4 regions of the Megalodesulfovibrio gigas DSM 1382 genome follow, and region 1 is predicted to be linked to each of the others. Evidence: predicted binding sites of a transcription regulator. Region 1 holds the regulator's gene; each other region holds the start of a gene.
What was found. Region 1 encodes sigma-54, which starts transcription at its own class of promoters, with help from an activator protein. Its sites were predicted from a motif close to CTGGCACGGNNNNTGCTT; they were not measured.

Region 1 (4,991 bases):
GATGCGGACGCCGTGTTCACCGCCGTGGACGTCAAGAACATCTACGAAGTGCCCCTCAAGTTGTACGAAGAAGGGCTGGATCAGAAGGTGGCCATTCTGCTCAAGCTGCCGGCCAAGAATCCGGACCTGAGCGCCTGGAAGCAGATCACGCAGAAGCTGGTCCACCCCACGGGCAAGGTATCCATTGGCATTGTGGGCAAGTATGTGGATTTGAAAGAAGCCTACAAGAGCCTGCACGAGGCGCTGGTTCACGGCGGCATTGCCAACGAAGTGGCTGTGAATCTGGTGTACGTGAACTCCGAAGAGGTGACGGACAAGACCGTGGCCGGTGCCCTGGCCGGGCTGGACGGCATCCTCGTGCCCGGCGGCTTCGGCAATCGGGGCATTGCCGGGAAAATTAGGGCCATCCAGTACGCCCGGGAAAACAACGTGCCCTTTTTTGGCATCTGCCTGGGGATGCAGTGCGCGGTCATCGAATTTGCCCGCAACGTGCTCAAGCTGGATGCAGACTCCCAGGAGTTCAATCCCCTCACGCAGCATCCGGTCATTTACCTGATGAAGGAATGGTTCGACTACCGCACCCAGAAGGTGGAGGTGCGCGGCAAGGATACGGACCTGGGCGGCACCATGCGCCTGGGCGCATACCCTTGCGTGCTGGCGTCGGACACCAAGGCGCATGCGGCCTACGGCAAGGACGAAATCCAGGAACGCCACCGCCATCGCTACGAATTCAATCAGACCTACAAGGAAATGTGCGAGGAAATGGGCCTGGTGTTCTCCGGCCTCTCCCCGGACAAGCAACTGGTGGAAATTGTGGAACTGCCGGACCATCCCTGGTTTCTGGGCTGCCAGTTCCATCCGGAATTCCAGTCCGGTCCCATGCGGCCGCATCCGCTGTTCCGGGAATTCATCAAGGCCGCCAAGGCTGCCCAGGCCGCCAAGACCGCGGCAACGGGCAAGGCATGAGGCCCGTTCTCCACGGCAATCCCGCCATCCGCCGCGCCCGAGCCCTGGGCGCGGCGAGGCATGTGCGGCTGCTGGTGCTGGATGTGGACGGCGTGCTGACCGACGGCCGGCTGCTGTACGAGGAGGCTGGTCCCGTGGGCAAGGCTTTCCACGCCCAGGACGGCCTGGGCATGAAGGCCGCCCAGGCCCAGGGGCTGCATATCGCCGTCATCAGCGGGCTGGATTCTCCGGTGGTGGCCCGGCGGGTGCACGAGCTGGGGGTGGAGGAATACTATCCCGGCCATCGCCACAAGGTGGAAGCCCTGCAACTGGCCCTGGACCGCTACGGGCTGGACTGGCCGCAGGCGGCCTACCTGGGAGACGACTGGGTAGACCTGGCCGTGATGCAGCGCGTGGGCCTGCCCATGGCTGTGGCCGACGCCCAGCCGGAATGTCTGCGCCAGGCGCTGTGGATTGGCCGGCGACCCGGCGGCCGCGGCGCAGCACGGGAAGCCATCCGGTTTATCCTCCAGGCCCAGGGCCGGCTGGACAAGGCCGTGGCAAGCTTTATTCATAAGGAGCGATAACCTCCCTGCCGGCCCGCGCATCCTCGCGCTTCCCCCTTGACATGTCTGGATATGTTCCGCCATCCCACCATCTATTGCAAGGGTCGTGCTTCTGTGGCATTACTTAAACCGTCCAAGACGTTAGGATGCAGGTTGCAGCCGCTGTCTTGTCAATCTTGTGATTCTTTGCTCATGGAGCGCAGCTGAAACATGGCCCTGGAACTCAGACAATCCCTCAAGCTGAGCCAGCAACTGGTGATGACCCCCCAGTTGCAGCAAGCCATCAAGCTGTTGCAGCTTTCCAGAATAGAGCTGCTGGAGACCGTCCAGCAGGAGCTGTTGGAAAATCCGTTTCTGGAAGAATCAGCCCAGGAAGCCACGCCGGAGCAGGCCTGTCAGGATGCCGCCCCCGTGGGCCAGGAGCGTGACGCCGTCACCGAACGGGACATGCTCAAGAGTGCGGATTGGGAAGATTACATCGGCGACTTCGCCTCCACCACGCGCCAGATGAACCCGCGCGAAACGGAAATTCCCGAGGACGGCCTCTCGTTTGAGGCTCGTCTCACCTCCAGCCACAGCCTGGAAGGGCACCTGGAATGGCAGTTGCGGCTCTCCTGCGCCACGCCGCGGGAGCTGGAGATAGGGGATGCCATTATCGGCAATCTCGGGTCCTCCGGCTATCTTCAGGCCACCGCCGAGGAGCTGGCCGCCATGACCAGCGCCACCGTGGACGAGGTGGAGGCCGTGCTGTACAAGGTGCAGCGCCTGGACCCTGTGGGCGTGGCAGCCCGCACGCCGCAGGAATGCCTGTTGCTGCAGCTGGAATTGTACAAAATGGATACGGACCCCATCCTCGTGGGGCTGGTCCGGGAGCATCTGGAAGATCTGGAAAAAAAGCGCTACAAGCCTCTTGCGCGCAAATTCAAGATTTCCCTGGAAGAATTGCGAGAGTACCTGGAGGTTATCCAGGGGCTGGATCCCATGCCCGGCGCGAGCTTCGGATCGGGCGAGCCCAGCTACGTCAGCCCGGATGTCTTTGTCTACAAGCTCGGCGACGAGTGGGTGGTGCTGCTCAACGAGGAAGGCCTGCCCCGGTTGGAGCTGTCCACAGCCTATGGGGAGCTGCCCTCCAGAAGCGAAAAGGAACGTGATTACCTGCAGGAAAAAATGCGTTCCGCCCAGTGGCTGATGAAAAGTCTCTACCAGCGTCAGCGTACGCTCTTCAAGGTGGCGGAGAGCGTGGTCAAATACCAGCGGGAGTTCTTTGAACACGGTGTTACGCAGCTTAAACCGTTGATTCTCAAGGATATTGCTGAAGATATCGGCATGCATGAATCCACGGTCTCCCGCATTACCACCAGCAAATACATGGCCACCCCCCACGGCACCTTTGAGTTGAAATTTTTCTTCAACAGCGCTCTGGAACTGGACGATGGCACCCAGGTGGGTTCGGAGAGCGTCAAGGCCCTCATCAAGCGGCACATCAGTGCCGAGGATGTCAAGGCGCCCCTTTCCGACGAGCGCATTGCAGAAATCCTCAAAGAGACGTTGCATGTAAACATCGCCCGCCGTACAGTGGCCAAGTACCGTATGGCCCTGGACATCCCTTCCTCGTCCAAGCGACGGGAAATGTTCTGATCCTAAACCCCGCCCGACGCTTATAGCGGCGCGGCGGCGCACCGACCGGGAGCGCCTATGCAAATTACCTTTACGTTCAAGAACTTTGAGCCGTCCGAGCACCTCAAGCAGTATGCGCATCGTCGCTTTGAGAAGCTCACCAAATACCTTGAGCGCACCGACGCCACTGCGGAGCTGCAAGTCGCCCTGAGCGTGGAAAAACAGCGTCACATGGCCGAAGTGAAGCTCGTGGGCGATGGCCTGCACCTCTCCGCCTCCGAGTCCAGCGAAGACATGTACCAGACCGTGGACCTCATCCTGGACAAGCTCGACGCCCAGATGCGCAAGCACCGCGAAAAGAGCAAGGACAAGCGCAAGGGTGGGGACGTTTCTGCCAGCGGCCGCACCGTGCGCACGGAAGTGTTCCAGTTCAGCGCCACGCCCTCCGGCGGTCGCGAGCGCAGCATTGTGGACTCGGACCACTTTGAGCCCAAGCCCATGAGCATCGACGAAGCTGCCGAACAGCTGGAAAATGCCCAGGAACAGTTCCTCGTGTTCCAGGATTCGGATACCAGCCGCGTGAATGTGCTCTACCGGCGCAGAAACGGCGACTTCGGCCTCATTGATCCTGGCCTGTAGGGAGATTAGAGCAGCGGTATGAAACTGGAGGAATACCTCGACCCGCGGCTGGTGCTGCCCGACCTGCACGCAACCGCCAAGCCGGCTGTGTTGCAGGAGCTCATCACCCCGGTGGCAGATGTGCTGCCCGGATTCGACGTCAAAAAAGCCCTGCAGGTGCTGCTGGAGCGCGAATATCTGGGCACCACCGGCATTGGCGACGGCATTGCCATTCCGCACGGCAAGCTGGCGGAACTGGACAAGATTGTGTTGGTGGTGGGCCGCAGTAAGGATGGCGTGGACTTCGAGGCCCTGGATCTCAAACGCTGCACCATCTTCTTTCTGGTCCTTGCACCGGAGCAGGTGGCCGGCATGCATTTGCGCATTCTGGCTCACATCTCCCGCCTGCTCAAGGATGAAGCCTTCCGGCGCGATTTTCTGAGCACGCCGGATAAGGAGAGTCTGTGGAAACTGCTTGCGAGAACATAGCGTCGTCCGCCACGTTCCCCCTGGTCATTGTCTGTGGCCTGTCGGGAGCTGGCAAATCCACCGCCCTGGGCGTGTTTGAAGATCTGCGGTTTTTTACCGTGGACGGCATCCCGCCCAGCCTGGCGCCCAAGCTGGCCGGACTCTTCATCGGCGAAACCCGCCGGCAGTTCCGCGGCCTGGCCCTGGGCGTGGATGTGCGCAATGTTGAGAGCAAGGAAAGCATCGCCAATGCCTGGATGGCGGTGATGGAAGAAATGAAGGGCCTGGGGGCCAGCCCCCAGGTCCTCTTTCTGGAAGCCCGCACCCCGGTGCTCATGCGGCGCTACGCCGCCACCCGGCGGCCGCACCCCGTGCTGCAACTGCTCTGCACCGGGGAAGAAACCTGCGGCATGGGCCTGGAACAGGCCATCGAAACAGAAGTCGAAGCCCTGCAGCCCCTGCGTACCCTGGCCGACCTGGTGGTGGACACCTCCGACCATTCCGTGCACGATCTGCGGCGCGTCATCAAGGACAAGTGGGGCGCGCTGGACCAGAACGGCAAGGCCCTGACCATCCACCTCATCACCTTTGGCTTCAAATACGGCCCGCCCTCGGAGGCCGACTTGATGTTCGACCTGCGCTTCCTCCCCAACCCGTATTTTGTGGAGGAATTGCGCCCGTTGACAGGAAAGGACCCCGCCATCGTGGACTATGTGCTCGCCACGGATCCCGGGAAAACCTTCCTCCACCGGCTCAAGGAATTTGTGCTGTACCTGA
Region 2 (4,991 bases), 1.3 Mb from region 1:
CCGAGACAACGCATGACCGAATGGCGGGAATATCAGCATGTGGTAGGCGGCGCGGAGCTTCTGGCAGCCGTGGAGCCCTTGTGGGTGGAGCTGTGCGAGCACCATGCCCAGGTGGCGCCCGTGTTTGCCACAATGTTCCGGTGTCGTCCCTTTGCGGACCGGGCCGCGGAAATCCTGGCCCATGCCCAGGGCGGCCTGCGTGTGGAACTGGCCATGGCGGACGATGCCGCCGTGGGGTTTTGCATCGGCAGCGTGGCAGCCTCCGGCGCCGGGGAGGTGGATTCCATCTTCGTCCAGGCTGCGCACCGCGGCGCAGGGCTTGGGGAAGTGCTCATGCGTCATGCCCTGGACTGGCTGGAACAGCAGGACGCCGCGCCCGTCACCGTGGCTGTGGTCTCGGGGAACGACCGTGCCCTGCACTGGTACGAGCGCTTCGGGTTCACCCCACGACGCGTGCAGTTGGTGCGCACCCGGCACACGCAGGCCACCTGATTGGCCAACCGGCCTTGCCCTGCCGGCGGCACTGCGATATGCTTGCGAAATCGCCACGCAAACCAGGATCTGGCCCGTGTCCATTTCCAATTATGTCGCCTTGCAAAGCTCTGTGGGCTCACTGCTGTCGCTCATGGGCAAGACCATGCGCAGGATTCCCCTCGCCCTGCAAAACTCCATCAATTATTTGTATGATGACCCGGAATACGGCCTCACCGCCGTAGACATCCGCTCCAAGGTGCCCACGGCCATGTTCAACCTCATGGCCGAAAAGCTCCGCGCCGCGCAGCTGCCCCTGCGCCGCTTCGTCATGCTGACGCCGTACCATCCGAATCCGTATGAGGAAGCGCTGTTTCGCCAGCATTACCGGCAGATCGCGCCCATCCTCTCCTGGCAGACGGTGGAGCAGTTCGCCCGCGACATCGGGGTGACAGAGCCGGACGCCAAGGCCATCACCTCCCCGGCGGCGGCGGAAAAACTCAGGACAGCGCATCTGGCCTCGAATCTGGAAGCCGGATTCGACGCCCCTGCCGCCCTGGCCCACCCCCTCCAGGCCATTCCTTCGACCCCGCTGCTTCCCCGACCAGGCTGGTCCCGGGGGACAAGCCCGGACCAGCCGCTGCCCCCGGCCGTGGCCGCCAAAAGCGCCCGCGTGTCCCGCATCCTGCGCGACGAGGAACAAAGCGTCCTGGAGCTGGACGCCTCCCGTCTGGCCATTGTGCGCAAAATGCCGCCGCAGGTGGCTGCAGCCTTCGCCCGTTCCGGCACAAGTCAGGAGGAATTCTTCCACTTTGGCCAAAGTCTGGACAAGGTGGTGGTGGTCTTTACGGACATCAAGAATTTCTCGCGGCTGGTCAAGGTTGCGGACATGGAAATCCTCAACGAGCATCTCTACCAGTATTACAAGCGGGCCAGGGAACTGCTGCGCGAGCGCGGCGGCGTGCTGGACAAGTTCATCGGCGATTCAGTGCTGGCGGTCTTCAACTATCCCCAGCCAGACGACGCAGCCTTTGAAAACGCCGTGCGCTTTGGGGTGGAGATGATCGCCCTGGGCGACACCATCTTCGGCGGGCTGGCCGAACGCATGAACCTTGTGGTGGAGACGGGCACGCGCGTGGGCATAGACGCCGGCCGCATCTGGGTGCTGAACATCGGCGAGGACGAGCTGGAAATCTCCTTCGTGGGAGACACCATCAACCTTGCCTCGCGTCTGGAAAAACAATGCGATGTGGATGGCGTGCTCTTCAGCCAGGTCATGGCCTGGGAGCTCACGCAGCGCAACGAGGCGTTTTATGCCGCCCTGCAGGCCCAGCCGCGCACCCTGGAGCCGGAGGCCGTCAAAGGGCAACAGGCGCCGGTGAAAGGCTGGCAGATCGATTCGCAACGAGCCAGGGCTTTGGCAGCCCAGTGGGCCGCCGCCACGGACGCAGACGCCGGAGCCTGAACAGGGGTCAGGCGTCCTTGTCCGCCAGCATGGCCCCCTGCTTGAGCAGATCGATGGCCATGTCCTTTTCCGTGGTCAGGCGCTCGGCCACGGCCCGGCGCACCCGCCAGGATGACGAACCGAAATTGCGCTTGCGGGTGCGGTAAATCTCCTCGATGAGCTTTTCTTCGGCCACCTTGTCCGGCGTGGCTCCGGTGCGCTGCAAGGCGCTGATGAAAATGCGGGACGCGCCGCCCGGGCCATGCTGCACGGCCGTGGAGTGGAGCACGTCCTGCAGCACCGGGGAACAACTGGAGACATCGACCTTGGTGGCCTCCATGATGGCCTCCCGGGCCGGGTGGTAGTTGGTGCGCAGGATGAAATCGTCCTGCAGGGCCTCGAACCGGGCCGGATTCTCCTTGGCGATGGCCTTCCAGGTGTCCGGCATGGCGCCGCGGCGGCCGCGGGTGTTGGCTTTGCCACTGGCTGTCAAACGATTGGCCCAGTCCGGTTCTTCCTCGCGCAGGTAGGCGATGAACCGGCTCATGGTGCCGGCACGCGAAGAAATCTGGTATTTGCCGTAGGAGGTGCCGCCCACGCGGTCATAGCCGATGGCCGCCACGCCCTCGGGGCCGGATTCAAACTGCGCGGCCAGGCCGCCCAGCTCCAGGGGATCCTCCTCCAGAAAACTGTCTTCCTTCAAGCCGTTGATCCGCTCCTGCAGCAGTTCCTTGTGCTCCCGGGCCAGGGCCTCGTAGCTGGGGGAACTGCGGTAGGACCGCTGCACCGAGCCGCGCACCAGCCCGTCGTTGGAGTGGAGGGCCTTGGCCTCCTCCTTCGGGGCCGCTGCGGCACGCGTGCGGGGCTGTGGCGTATCAGATTTGGGGATGCCGGACACATGGGTGTTGGGCAGGTCTTTGGCTGCGCCCTCGGGCCGATTCACCGGCTTGCGCAGGGCGTGCTTGTTGTCCCCATATTCTTCCTGCAACTGGGCCACCACGGTGAGGGCCTTGCGGTCCAGCCGGGTGGAAGGGGACTTGATGGCGTCTATGGCGTCCCCTTGCGCCGTGGACGTGGTGGTGGCCTGACTGTAGCCGAACAGTTTGTCGGCAAAGGAGAGACCGTGCCGGCTGGCCTGGTTCTCGGCCCAGGATTTCTGGGCCCCGCTGGAGAACACGGCGTCAGTGATCCGACGGCGCAGCCGCGCGTCTTCCGCCGACGTGGCTGAGGTTCCTGTTCTCGTCTGCGACAACGCGGCGAGGTTCTGGATCATGCGGCATCCCTCCAGTCAATATAATCATGCATCATTTCAAAACAAAGTTGTACATCCTGTCCGGATTGGCCCGGGGCGGCCTGCCGGAATCCGAAACGTCGCCCGCAAAAAAACACGGGGACCGCCACCGCTCGTGGCGTCTGCGAAGGAGATAAGCAACGAATGCGCCAAAAGGCATGAGATGGAATCAAACAAGAAGGATGCTCTGCATTTTCTCCAGAGTCCCAGAGCCGGGCCTGCTCCGCCGCGGCGAGGCATCACTTGCCAAGGCAGGGGGCGGTGCGTATCTACCTGCGCATGGCAAAAGACCTCATCATCGTCGAATCGCCGGCCAAGGTGAAGACCATCAAGAAGTTCCTGGGCTCCAACTACGAAGTGGAGGCCAGCGTCGGTCACGTGCGCGACCTGCCCTCGCGCCGCCTGGGAGTGGATGAAGGCAACGACTTTCTCCCGGAATATGAAGTGATTGACGGCAAGGAGAAGGTCGTCAACAAACTCAAGAGCCAGGCCGCCAAGTCTCGTCTGGTGTTCCTCGCCCCGGACCCGGACCGCGAAGGAGAGGCCATCGCCTTTCATGTGGCCGAGCTCATCAAGGCCAAGAATCCCAACATCCAGCGCATCCAGTTCAACGAGATTACCCCCCGGGCAGTCAAGGAAGCGTTGGAGCATCCACGCGAAATAAACACAAAACTCTTTGAATCCCAGCAGGCGCGGCGCATTCTGGACCGTCTGGTGGGCTACAAGATTTCCCCGCTGCTGTGGAGCAAGGTCAAGCGCGGCATTTCCGCCGGCCGGGTGCAGAGCGTGGCCCTGCGGCTGGTGGTGGACCGTGAGAAGGAACGCCGCGCCTTTGTGCCGGAGGAGTATTGGGTCTTCAAGGCCCTGCTGGCTGCCGGTCAAAATGCCGACGCGCCCCAGTTCACCACGGAATTGACCAAGATTGGCGGCAAGAAGGCCAGGATCGGCTCCAAGGACGAAGCCACGGCCCTGGAAAAGAAGGTGAAGGCGGCCTCGTTCACGGTCTCGGACGTCACGGAGAAGGAACGCTCCCGCACGCCGCCGCCGCCGTTCATCACCTCCACCTTGCAGCAGGCCGCCAACCAGCGGCTGGGGTATCCAGCCAAGAAGACCATGAGCACGGCCCAGCGGCTGTACGAAGGCGTGGACCTTGGCGAGCGCGGCGCCCAGGCCCTCATCACCTATATGCGTACCGACAGCGTACGCATCAGCGACGATGCCCGGGACGCAGCCAAGGCCTTCATCACCGAGGCCTTCGGGCCGGAATACTATCCGCCCCAGCCCCGCCACTTCAAGACCAAGGGCGGCGCCCAGGACGCCCACGAGGCCATCCGCCCGGTTGACCTGACCATCCGGCCGGACTCCCTCAAGGGCGACCTGCCCAGCGATCAATATCACCTCTACAAACTCATCTGGGAACGCTTCGTGGCCTCGCAGATGGCTGCGGCGCGCTTCTGGGACACCACCGTGCTGGTGGCCGCGGCAGACACGGAATGGAAGGCCAAGGGCGAGCGACTGCTCTTCCCGGGCTTTCTGATCGTCACCCGCGAGTCGGACGCCACCCAGGAGCTGCCCAAACTGGAATCCGGCCAGGCGCTGGCCTTGGTCAAGCTCCAGGGCGAGCAGAAATTCACGCAGCCGCCGCCGCGTTTCTCCGAAGCCTCCCTGGTGCGCGAGCTGGAAGAAAAGGGCATCGGCCGGCCCTCCACCTATGCCGCCATCATCTCCACCCTTCTGGACCGCGACTACTGCCGCCTGGACAAGAAGCTCTTTGCCCCCACGGAC
Region 3 (4,991 bases), 1.3 Mb from region 1:
TGCGAGAGGGGAAAACCTTTTTGCAAAAGGTTCTCCCCTCTCGCGCTCTCCCCTTCCAAAATTTTTATAATACTTTGTAATCATAACAAAAGTCTTTGAAAAGGGGGTTCGGGGGAAGAGCCGTTCGCCAGCGCAGGGCTTCCCTCCGAATATTTTTGCAGCGCACCCTAAAGAACAGTCGCTTCTTGGCCGATATGGTCCGTACAGCCAGCATCTTAAATCCTTGCATGGAGTCGGATATGGCTCTCTCCAAAGCGGAACAGTATCTTATCTACGACACGTCCCTGCAGATGCTGCAGCAGGATCTGTTGACCAACGCGCTGTTCCAGAACGGGTCGGTGGGCCGCTCCCTGCGGGATATGGTCCTGTCCCGGCAGCCCGTGCAGCCCCTCACCAATCCGTATGACGAAGCCATCACCGGCAGCTTGCGCGCCGATTCCCGCACCACCATGCAGAATTCGCGCAACGTCACCGAGGCGGCCTCCATGGTCGGCATCGCCGAGGAGGGCGTGGCGGGCATCCAGAGCGCGCTGGAGGAGATGCAGGGCATTATTGCAGACATCAACTCGGGCGCGCTGGACAAGACCAGCACCATCGTCAGGGACAATTACAACGACCTGAAGACCAAGGTGCTCGGCTACATCAGCAATACCGAGTACAATGGCATCCACATGCTGGACAGCACCCAATGGGGCACCGAGCAGATCAGCTCCAGCGGTGCGGTGCATGTCCAGGCGTTCAAGAATGGCGGCTTCAACGTCCAGTTTCAGGCGGTCGACAGCCTGAATTTTGCCGGACTCTCGGGAGCCGACCTGGCCAACGACACCACCCGGGCCGATCAAAATGCCCTGCTGAGCAGCCTGCATTCCGAGGTGAGCGCCGTCCAGGACATGTACGCCTCCCGCCAGGAGAGCCTGACCTACCAGGCCGAGCGGCTCAAGTCCCAGTCCGGATTGCTGGACCAGGCCGTGGAGGCCCGCAGGCAGACGCCCACGGCCACGGTGTCGGATCTCTTGCTGGATCTGGTGCTCAAGGATTCGGGGTCGCTGCTGGATCAGTCGAGCTGAGGGGCTGGCGGAAGAAGATTTCTTCCAGGGTCAGGCCCTGGGCCGGGGCGCAGCAGGGGGCCTTGGTCCGCTCCCGGCCGGCCAGCAGTTCGGGCACGGCGTCCGGATCCAGCTTGCCGCGGCCGACCTCCCGCAGGCATCCCATGATGTTGCGCACCATTTGTTTCAGAAATCCCGTGGCTTCGATGTGCCAGACGTGCTCCAGCTCGTGGTTGCAACAGACTGGTGCGCGCTCCAGCCGCGTCACCGTGCGCACGGTGCCCTTGATGTCGCTGCCGGCGTTGGTGAAGGCGGCAAAGTCGTGCTCGCCCACAAAATGCCGGGCCGCGGCGTCCATGCGCGCCGGGTCCAGGGGATCGGTGGTCCAGACGTAGGGCCGGCGCTGGGGCAGCACATAGCGTCGCGAGAGCCAGAAGCGGTAGGCGTAGCGCTTGGAGATGGCATCGAACCGGGCGTGAAAGGCCCGGTCCACCCAGGCGGCATCCAGCACCTGCACTTCGCGGGGCAGCAGGCCGTTCAGGGCCTGTTGCCAATCCACACGCCATTTGCCGGCCGGGATGTCCAGATGGCAGACCTGCCCCAGGGCGTGCACGCCGGCATCGGTGCGGCTGGAGCCGTGGACGCGAAGGTGGGTTTCGCACACCGTCTGCACCGCGTCTTCCAGTGCGCCCTGTATGGTGCGCTGCGGCTTGCCGTGCAGGGTGGGCGCCTGCAGCTGCCAGCCTTGAAACCTGGCGCCGTTGTAGGCCAGGGTGAGTTTGAGTCGGCGGGTTTCCTGTTCCATACAGCGTGGGGGATTGAGGCTGCACAAAAAAGTTCGAGGGGAGCCACTTTTGCAAGCGGCTTCCCCTCCCGAACATCTCTTGCTTCAACGAAAATGCACTCTAGAACGGCACCTGCATCCTGGTCAACTGCTCGGAGAGTTTGGCCGCCTTTTCCGCCTGCACATAGGTCAGGATTTCGCCAGCCTGCCTGCCGCGCATGCCAGCCAAAATTTTGACGGCGATGTCTTCATTGAGGGTTTCGATGACGGCGGCGGCCTGCTTGGCCTTCATGTTGGTGTACACGTCGATGAGGTGGCGCAGCTTGGCGTCGCGGGTTTCCTTGGCTTCGGCGAGCATCTGCTCAACTTTGCCCTGCATTTCCTGCAGCTGGGCCAGCTTGGCATCGAGCTGCTGCTCCAGGGTTTTCAGGGCCAGCTCGCGGCGTTCCAGCTCCTCGCGGCGTTCCCGCAGGCCGGCCATGGCATCGGCCTGCTGCTCCCCTGCGGATTGCGCGGCAGGTTGCTGCGGCTGCTGGGCAAAGGCCGGGGCGATGAATTCGTGGGAGATGCTGGCCCGGACGCCCACAGCCGAAACAGGCTCCGAGGTGGGCGGGGCGGTTGGCACCAGCATGCTGCCGAGCACGGCGGTTTTGGCCACGGTGGCCAGCAACAGCAGATGAATGACCTTAGAAATCCGCTGGCCGGTACCGGATGGTTGCTGTTTCGTCGAGCTGCTTGCGTTCCTGGAGCTGTTCTTCTTCCGCATGGCGCATTCCCTGCCGGAGTTTCAGTTTTTCCAATAGCTTTGTGGCCTTGGCCCGTTCAACGAGCACGCGTCGTTTTGCGTTGAGCTCCCTGGCGAGTTGAAGCATTTCTGCTTCGGCTGCTTGCACATCGCGTTCCAGGCTTACGGCATAGGTTCTATTCAACCAGAATTCATGTTTGTTGACGCCCTGTTGGCACTGCTTGAGCCAGGCTTCCTTGTGATCGGTCAACCTGGTTCTGGTGGCCTCGGTCACCGCCACCTGACGCTGATAGCGGGTCTGGGCCTGGGCGACCTCCAGCCGGGCCTGCTCCTCCTGCTGCTGGCGGATGTCCAGCACGCGTTGCAGTGAAAACCGAAATGGGGCCACGGCGATGTGCTCCAGTGCCCGGCGGTTGCGCCGAGGCGGGTTGCAGAACCTGACACGGGATCGTAGCAAGGGCCGGGCCAAGGGGCAGGCGATGGGCAACGGCTTGAGTTGGCAGGGGGAATGCCGTACTCACGGCAGTCAGGAGGCGCCTATGCATGTCTGGATGTTGACGTGGTGGGGAGTTGCGATGCTGGTGTTCGGCCTGGCCCTGGCCGTGCTGGCCGGGATCTGGCTGCTGGGCCGCCTGACGGTTCCCGCAGGCCATCCGGCCCGGGCGGCCAGGCATCTGCCGGCCTGGCCCGCACGCCGGCCGCCCCGTGCGACGCTTGTCGTCCCCATGACCGGAGAGTCTCCGCACATGGCGCCGGCCCTGGCCTCCCTGCTGGCCCAGGACTACCCGGAGCATGAAGTGGTATTCGTCACCCAGGACGAGGCCGATCCCGCCACGGCCCTGGCCCGGCGGCTCAGTCGGGAGCATCCCCACGCCCGGCACGTGCTGGCCGGCCCGGCCCAGGTCTGCGGCCAGAAGACCCATAACCAGCTCGCCGCCCTGGCCACGGTGGACGACACCGTGCGGGTCTTCGCCTTCTGCGACGCCTCCCACACGGCGGCGCCGAATTTTCTGGCCAGTCTGCTGGAACCCCTGCTGTGCGGGCGTGCCCGGGTGGCTGCGGGGTACCATCTGGTGGTCCCGGAAGATGCCCGCCTGGGCACGCTGGGCCAGGCCGTGGTGGTGCTGGCGCTGCACGCCTTCCAGACCGTGCCGCGGCTGCGCCAGCCCTGGGGCGGAGCCATGGCCATGACCCGCGCCGCCTTCGACGACCTGCGAGTGGCTGCCCTGTGGGGGGAGAATGTGGTGGACGACGTGTCCCTGGCGGCGCGGCTGGTGCAGCGCCGCGAGCCCCTGGCCTTTGCGCCGGCCGCCTGTCTGCTCACGCCGCTGGCGCAGTCCTGGAGCGGCTGGACAGCCTGGCTCACCCGACAACTGGCCTATCCGCGGTTCATCATGCCCGGCACCTGGGTGGGCATCGGCCTGGGCCTTTTCGTGCTGACGGGCATTCTCTGCACTGCCGTGCTGGGAGGGGCGGGCGTGCTGCTTGGCGCGGTCCCGGCGGCCCTTGGCGTGCCGGCGCTGGGATTTCTGGCCGGTCTGCTGCTGGTCATCCGCGCCCTGGCCGGCCTGCTGCCCATGCGGCCCCCGGTCTGGCCCTGGTGTGTGGCCTGCGGCTTGGCGCTGCCTCTGGCCTGCTGGTGTTTTCTGCGTTCCGCCGCCACCCGCACCATGCGCTGGCGGCATCGGGCCTATGTGGTCGGGCGCGGCGGCCGGGTGGAGCGGATTGTAGGGTAACCATCTGGTCGGGGATCTTCCAACGTAGCGTGCGCTACCCCTTTTTGCAACAGGGCGGCGGGGGCAGCACGGGGTCCAGATCCAGAAACTCCTGCCCCAGGGTGAAGGGCGCAAACCGGGGATTTTCGACCGAGTGCTCCAGCGTGATGATGGCCCCGGTCAGACGATCCGCCGCGGCGTTGATCTGTTGCAGGTGCCGCGCGTGGCGGTCCAGATCCATGGATTCGGTGATGGCGAGCAGCCGTTCCACGGCCCGATAAAACGCGGCAGGCACATTGCTGGGGGCTGCGGAGGTCAGGGCGGCGTCTGCCGCGTCGATGGCTTCCTTGCGGGCTTTTTTGAGCAGCGCGGCTTCGTCCATCATCAACCCAACGGAATCCTTGAGGATGGCCAGGGCGTTGTTGCCCACGTGGGCCATGCCGCCGGCAGCCTTGGCCAGGGCGTTGCGGCCGGCTTGCTGGCGTCGGCCCACGGTCAGGGAGACGATGCGTGCGCAATCCGCCAGAAATGTGGTCTGGTACTTGTCGAAATAGTGCAGCCGGCGCGAGTACAGCATGATGAGGCCGAAGGGATCGCCGTTGGCTTCCCGGAGAATGAAGGCCAGGCGGGAGCGGAAGCCTTCCTTGTACGGGATGCAGTCGAAGGATTCGCCGCCCATCTCCGAGGCGCGCAGGTCATCG
Region 4 (4,991 bases), 1.1 Mb from region 1:
AAAGACCAGCCAGCCAAAGATACCGGCGAGCCATTCTTCAATATAACCCGCCTGCCAGAGATTGGCAAGGGGGAACAGGAAGATTGGGAGGCCGACATTGCAAATCAAGAAAAAATGATTGACTATCAATAACAAATGAACGAGAAGCAGGTTGCGCCCATGATGGGCACAAGGAGGTCTCGCGTGGACAGGATTGAACGCATCGCGCGGTGGAGTCGGAGGTTGCGGGGGGTGTTGTTTGTGGTGGCTCTGGTGTTGCCCCTGGCGCATGTGGCCTTTTGGGTGTGGATGGGCGCCCTGCCGCAGTCGCTGGTGGCGCGGGCCTTGCCGGGGAGCGTGGTGCTGCCCTTGCCGGTGGGGGCGCGGGCGTTGGGAGGGATGGTGGCGCTCCTGCCCGTTGCGGCGGCGGTGTATGGCCTGCTGGTGCTGCAACGGCTCTTTGGGCTGTATGCCCAGGGAATGATCTTTACGCCTCAAAACGTCGCATGCTTTCGGCAGCTTGCCACCGCGCTTCTGTGGTGGGCAGGCCTGGGATTTCTGCAGACGCCGCTGCTCAGCATGGCCTTGAGCCTGCATTTGCCTGCGGGGCATCGGGTCATTGAACTGGCCCTGACCACCCCGGATGTGACGGCGTTGCTCCTGGGACTCGTCCTGCGCGTGGCGGTGTGGGTGATGGAAGAAGGCTGCGAATTGCACACCGATCACAGTCTGACCATCTGACGCGTCATGTCCATCCGCATCAATCTCGATATCATGCTGGCCAGACGCAAGATGCGCTCCAACGACTTGGCGCAGCGCGTGGGCATCAGCGTGCAGAATTTGTCCATCCTCAAGACGGGCAAGGCCAAGGCCATCCGGTTTTCCACCCTGGAAGCCCTCTGCAGGCACCTGGACTGCCAACCTGGGGACATTTTGGAATTCGTGGACGACGACCTCGATCCAGATACTGATTGAACGTGCCAAGGAGTTGCCATGTTTCAACGGCTCTTGCTGTGTTCCTGTCTGGTGCTGTGTTGCGGCTGCGCTGCGGGCGGTCGCCACCATGCCACACCCGAACAGCCTCGCTCCATCACATTGTCTGCACTCAAGGCCAATCCTGCGATGCTGCAGGAGGTGGAAGGGGCCTTTTCACATGACACCCCATGCATTCTGCTGCTGGAGCAGGGCCAGTCCCTGCCCCTCACGCTGGAAGTGAACACCCCGGCCGTGACCATGGCGCCAGTGACGGGGCAGCTGGTGTTTCATCGCGACATACACATACGAATCTCCGCGAAAGGCCTGTACCTCTCGTCCGATGGCCAGACCTGGACCTCCATTCGCGATGTGGAGCAGACCAAGGCCATCTTGGGCGCAGACCATGCCACGCTCTCCCTGGCTCTCAAGGCCCTGGCCGGCCAGGGGGCGGGGGCAGTCTTGCGCGTGAATGGGACGGCAGGGAGATAGCGCGCAGTTGCCTCTGCTCATTCCTTTTCGTGAATGATGCCCGCTTCGGGATGGAAGATTTCATACCGCGTCCGGCGTGGCTGTGTCCGCTCCTGTGTCTGGAACCGCAGCACGCCGCCGCGCAGGTAGTCCTCCTCGCGGTCCAGGCACAGCCAGCGTCGGTCCAGGCGTTCGGCGGCGCGGCCGGTGGTGCAGGAGCCGGCAAAGGGATCCAGCACCAGATCGCCGGGATCAGTGAGCATACGGATAAAGAACCGCGGCAGGGCCTCGGGGAACCGGGCCGGGTGCGGTGCGATGCCGGCCTCGCGGCAGGCCCTGAGATAGGCGGAGCTGCCCCCCTCGTGCGCCAGGGCAATGAGGTTGTGGGGAATGGCGCCGCCGTTGTCCTTGCGGAAGAAGCGGTTATCGTGCCCGCTGGGGCTTTTGCGGCCCTGCCGCCCGCTGCGCAGCAGGCCGCGCATGTGCCGGCGGTAGGGCCAGCGCACGCGGGCCACGTCCGCCTTGGGCCGCTCGCTCCTGGCCAGCCACCACACATGATGCGCCGCGTCCTTGAGCCGCTCCTTGGTGTGATTTGTCCAATAGCCTGAAGCGATGGTGGCCGGGTTCCACCACGTCAGTTCCTGGGCCAGGTGCAGTCCCAACTCGCGACAGCACATGAGCAGCACCTCATACGGGTACAGGCTGCGACAGGGTCGACCCTTTTGCCAGCCGGCGCCCACATCCAGCACAAACGAGCCCGTCGGGGCAAGCAGCCGGGCAATTTCCGCAGCGAACGGCCGGAACCACTCCACATAGCGCGACTCCTCCGGATTGCCGTACGGCTTGGGGCAGCCCAGGGCAAAGGGCGGCGAGGTGCAGACCAGATGCACGCTGCCCGCCGGGAGCAGGCGCATGGCGGAAAGACTGTCCGTGACGTGCATGGAACCCAGGCCAGTGGCGAAGAACGCCGGGGGAAATGTGGCGGTGTGCATGGGACGATGGTAGGCCCTGCCCGCCCTGGCGCGGCAGAGGGAAGCGCTTCCACCCAGGGCCTTCGCCCGGAGCGCCCCCGGGGCACCCAGTCCCTCCGCCCTGCCATTGAAAATACCTCTCAATACATTTTGGTAGGGCGAATCCCACCATTTGGTAGCATCCCATGGGGGTGCGCAGCTCGACATTTTTGTATTGTTTTGTTGAACATATTAAAATCAAACATCATTTCTTGGCGATTCTACTTTGGCACGAAACCTGCCTTATCCGCTCCATCTGCATACATCCCTCGACGACATCCAAAACGGGAGGACATAGTCATGAGGAAGATCGCAATCTACGGTAAGGGCGGCATCGGCAAATCCACCACCACGCAGAACACCGTGGCCGGCCTGGCGGAAATGGGCAAGCGAGTGATGGTGGTTGGCTGCGACCCCAAGGCCGACTCCACCCGTTTGCTGCTTGGCGGTCTGAGCCAGCGCACCGTGCTCGACACCCTGCGCGAGGAAGGCGAGGATGTGGATCTGGACGATATCGTGCTGCCCGGCTTTGCCAACACGCTGTGCACCGAATCTGGCGGTCCTGAGCCGGGCGTGGGTTGCGCGGGTCGCGGCATCATCACCTCCATCAACCTGCTGGAGCAGCTGGGCGCCTTCAAGGAAGAAAAGAAGCTGGACTACACCTTCTATGACGTCCTGGGCGACGTGGTGTGCGGCGGGTTCGCCATGCCCATCCGTGAAGGCAAGGCGCAGGAAATCTACATCGTCGTTTCCGGCGAAATGATGGCCATGTACGCTGCCAACAACATCTGCAAGGGCATCGTGAAGTACGCGGATGCCGGCGGCGTGCGCCTGGGCGGGCTCATCTGCAACAGCCGTAAGGTGGACAACGAAGACAAGCTCATCCTGGCCCTGGCGGAACGCCTTGGCACCCAGATGATCCACTTCGTCCCCCGCGACAACCAGGTGCAGCGCGCCGAACTGATGCGCAAAACCGTGATTGAATTCTCTCCCGAGCATCCCCAGGCCGACGAATACCGCGCCCTGGCCAACAAGATCGACCAGAACCAGATGTTCGTGGTGCCCAAGCCCCTGTCCATCGAAGAGCTGGAAAAGCTGCTCGTGGACCACGGCATCATGAACTAGGGCCGAACCGGCACGCACCCAACCCACGATCCCAACCACTCAAGGAGCACCCCACATGTTCAGCATGGTCCGCGCCATTGTTCGTCCCGACAAAGTCAACGACGTCCTCGCCTCTCTGCTCGACAACGGCTTCCCCGCCGTCACCAAGTTCAACGTGGCTGGCCGCGGCAAACAGCGTGGCATCAAGATCGGCGAGATCACTTACGATGAAATCCCCAAGACGCTGCTGATGTGTGTGGTGCCTGCGTCCGACGTGGAATTCGTCATCAAGACCATCATGGCTGCCGCCCGCACCGGGGACAAGGGCGCCTTCGGCGACGGCAAGATCTTCGTCTCCCCGGTGGACTCCGTGTACACGGTCTCCTCTGGCATCAAGGAAGTGAAGCCCGGGGTGATCGAGGAGGTCAAGTAACATGAAAGAGATCATGGCGGTCATCCGCATGAACATGATGAACCAGACCAAGAGCGCCCTGACGGAGGCCGGCGTGAGCGCCTTCTTCGCAGTGGAAGCCCTGGGTCGCGGCAAAGGCCTGGTCCCCAAAGACCTCCTGGACGGCGTGAAGGCAGGCAGCGAGGAAGCTGCTGCCCTGCTGGGCGAAAAGGGCCGCCTGTACCCCAAGCGGGTGCTCACCGTGGTGGTGCCGGAAGACATGGTGGAAACCGTGGTCAAGACCATCATGAAGGTGAACATCACCGGCAAGCCTGGCGACGGCAAAATCTTCGTCATGCCCGTGGGCGACGCAGTACGCGTGCGCACCGGTGAAAAGGGCAACGAAGCCATCGACGAGATGTAGCGCCGGGCCTGCGCGTACCGGGATTGCAACTGATTTTCACAGGGAGCACGACAATCATGGCGACCAAGTCCAAAAAGCCAGCAGAAATCACCACGGAGAGCCTGGCTTCCTTCAAGGAAGATGTGCTCAAGAAGTACCCGCCCAAGGTGGCCCGCAAGCGGAGCAAGCAGTTCCTGCTCAACGAGTTCCAGGGCGAAGACGCACCCCTTATTGAAGCCAACGTCCGGACCATCCCCGGCATCATCACCATGCGCGGCTGCACCTACGCCGGCTGCAAGGGCGTTATTCTGGGCCCCACGCGCGACATCGTGAACATCACCCACGGGCCCATCGGCTGCGGGTTCTACTCCTGGCTCACCCGGCGCAACCAGACCCGCCCGGACACCGAAACCAGCGAGAACTTCATCCCTTACGCCTTCTCCACCGACATGAACGAAAACGACATCGTCTTCGGCGGGGAAAAGAAGCTCAAGGCGGCCATCCGCGAGGCCTACGCCCTCTTCAAGCCCAAGGCCATGGCCATCTTTGCCACCTGCCCTGTGGGCCTCATCGGCGACGACGTGAACGCCGTGGCCCGGGACATGAAGCAGGAACTCAACGACCAGGGCATCGACATCAACATCTTCGCCTTCTCGTGCGA

Region 2: DGI_RS16975 (VgrG-related protein) is a predicted target of sigma-54. The motif match lies at 3,342-3,359, and genes of this name have one in related genera.
Region 3: fliJ (flagellar export protein FliJ) is a predicted target of sigma-54. The motif match lies at 3,027-3,044, and genes of this name have one in related genera.
Region 4: nifH (nitrogenase iron protein) is a predicted target of sigma-54. The motif match lies at 2,659-2,676, and genes of this name have one in related genera.

Annotation. Positions count from the first base shown of each region.
Region 1 is NC_022444.1:2,513,914-2,518,904, reverse strand. It holds gene DGI_RS11135 (CTP synthase) at 1-966, shown strand, start outside; gene DGI_RS11130 (KdsC family phosphatase) at 963-1,532, shown strand; gene rpoN (RNA polymerase factor sigma-54) at 1,722-3,149, shown strand; gene hpf (ribosome hibernation-promoting factor, HPF/YfiA family) at 3,207-3,767, shown strand; gene DGI_RS11115 (PTS sugar transporter subunit IIA) at 3,786-4,235, shown strand; gene rapZ (RNase adapter RapZ) at 4,211-4,991, shown strand, end outside.
Region 2 is NC_022444.1:1,197,624-1,202,614, forward strand. It holds gene DGI_RS05370 (GNAT family N-acetyltransferase) at 13-492, shown strand; gene DGI_RS05375 (adenylate/guanylate cyclase domain-containing protein) at 569-1,936, shown strand; gene DGI_RS16975 (VgrG-related protein) at 1,944-3,188, opposite strand; gene topA (type I DNA topoisomerase) at 3,486-4,991, shown strand, end outside.
Region 3 is NC_022444.1:1,244,566-1,249,556, forward strand. It holds gene DGI_RS05555 (flagellin N-terminal helical domain-containing protein) at 240-1,067, shown strand; gene truA (tRNA pseudouridine(38-40) synthase TruA) at 1,030-1,851, opposite strand; gene DGI_RS05565 (MotE family protein) at 1,952-2,596, opposite strand; gene fliJ (flagellar export protein FliJ) at 2,517-2,963, opposite strand; gene DGI_RS05575 (glycosyltransferase) at 3,115-4,311, shown strand; gene DGI_RS05580 (hypothetical protein) at 4,346-4,991, opposite strand, start outside.
Region 4 is NC_022444.1:1,383,856-1,388,846, reverse strand. It holds gene DGI_RS06090 (DUF2975 domain-containing protein) at 184-720, shown strand; gene DGI_RS06085 (helix-turn-helix domain-containing protein) at 727-954, shown strand; gene DGI_RS06080 (hypothetical protein) at 973-1,443, shown strand; gene DGI_RS06075 (DNA-methyltransferase) at 1,461-2,414, opposite strand; gene nifH (nitrogenase iron protein) at 2,733-3,557, shown strand; gene DGI_RS06065 (P-II family nitrogen regulator) at 3,613-3,969, shown strand; gene DGI_RS06060 (P-II family nitrogen regulator) at 3,971-4,351, shown strand; gene nifD (nitrogenase molybdenum-iron protein alpha chain) at 4,408-4,991, shown strand, end outside.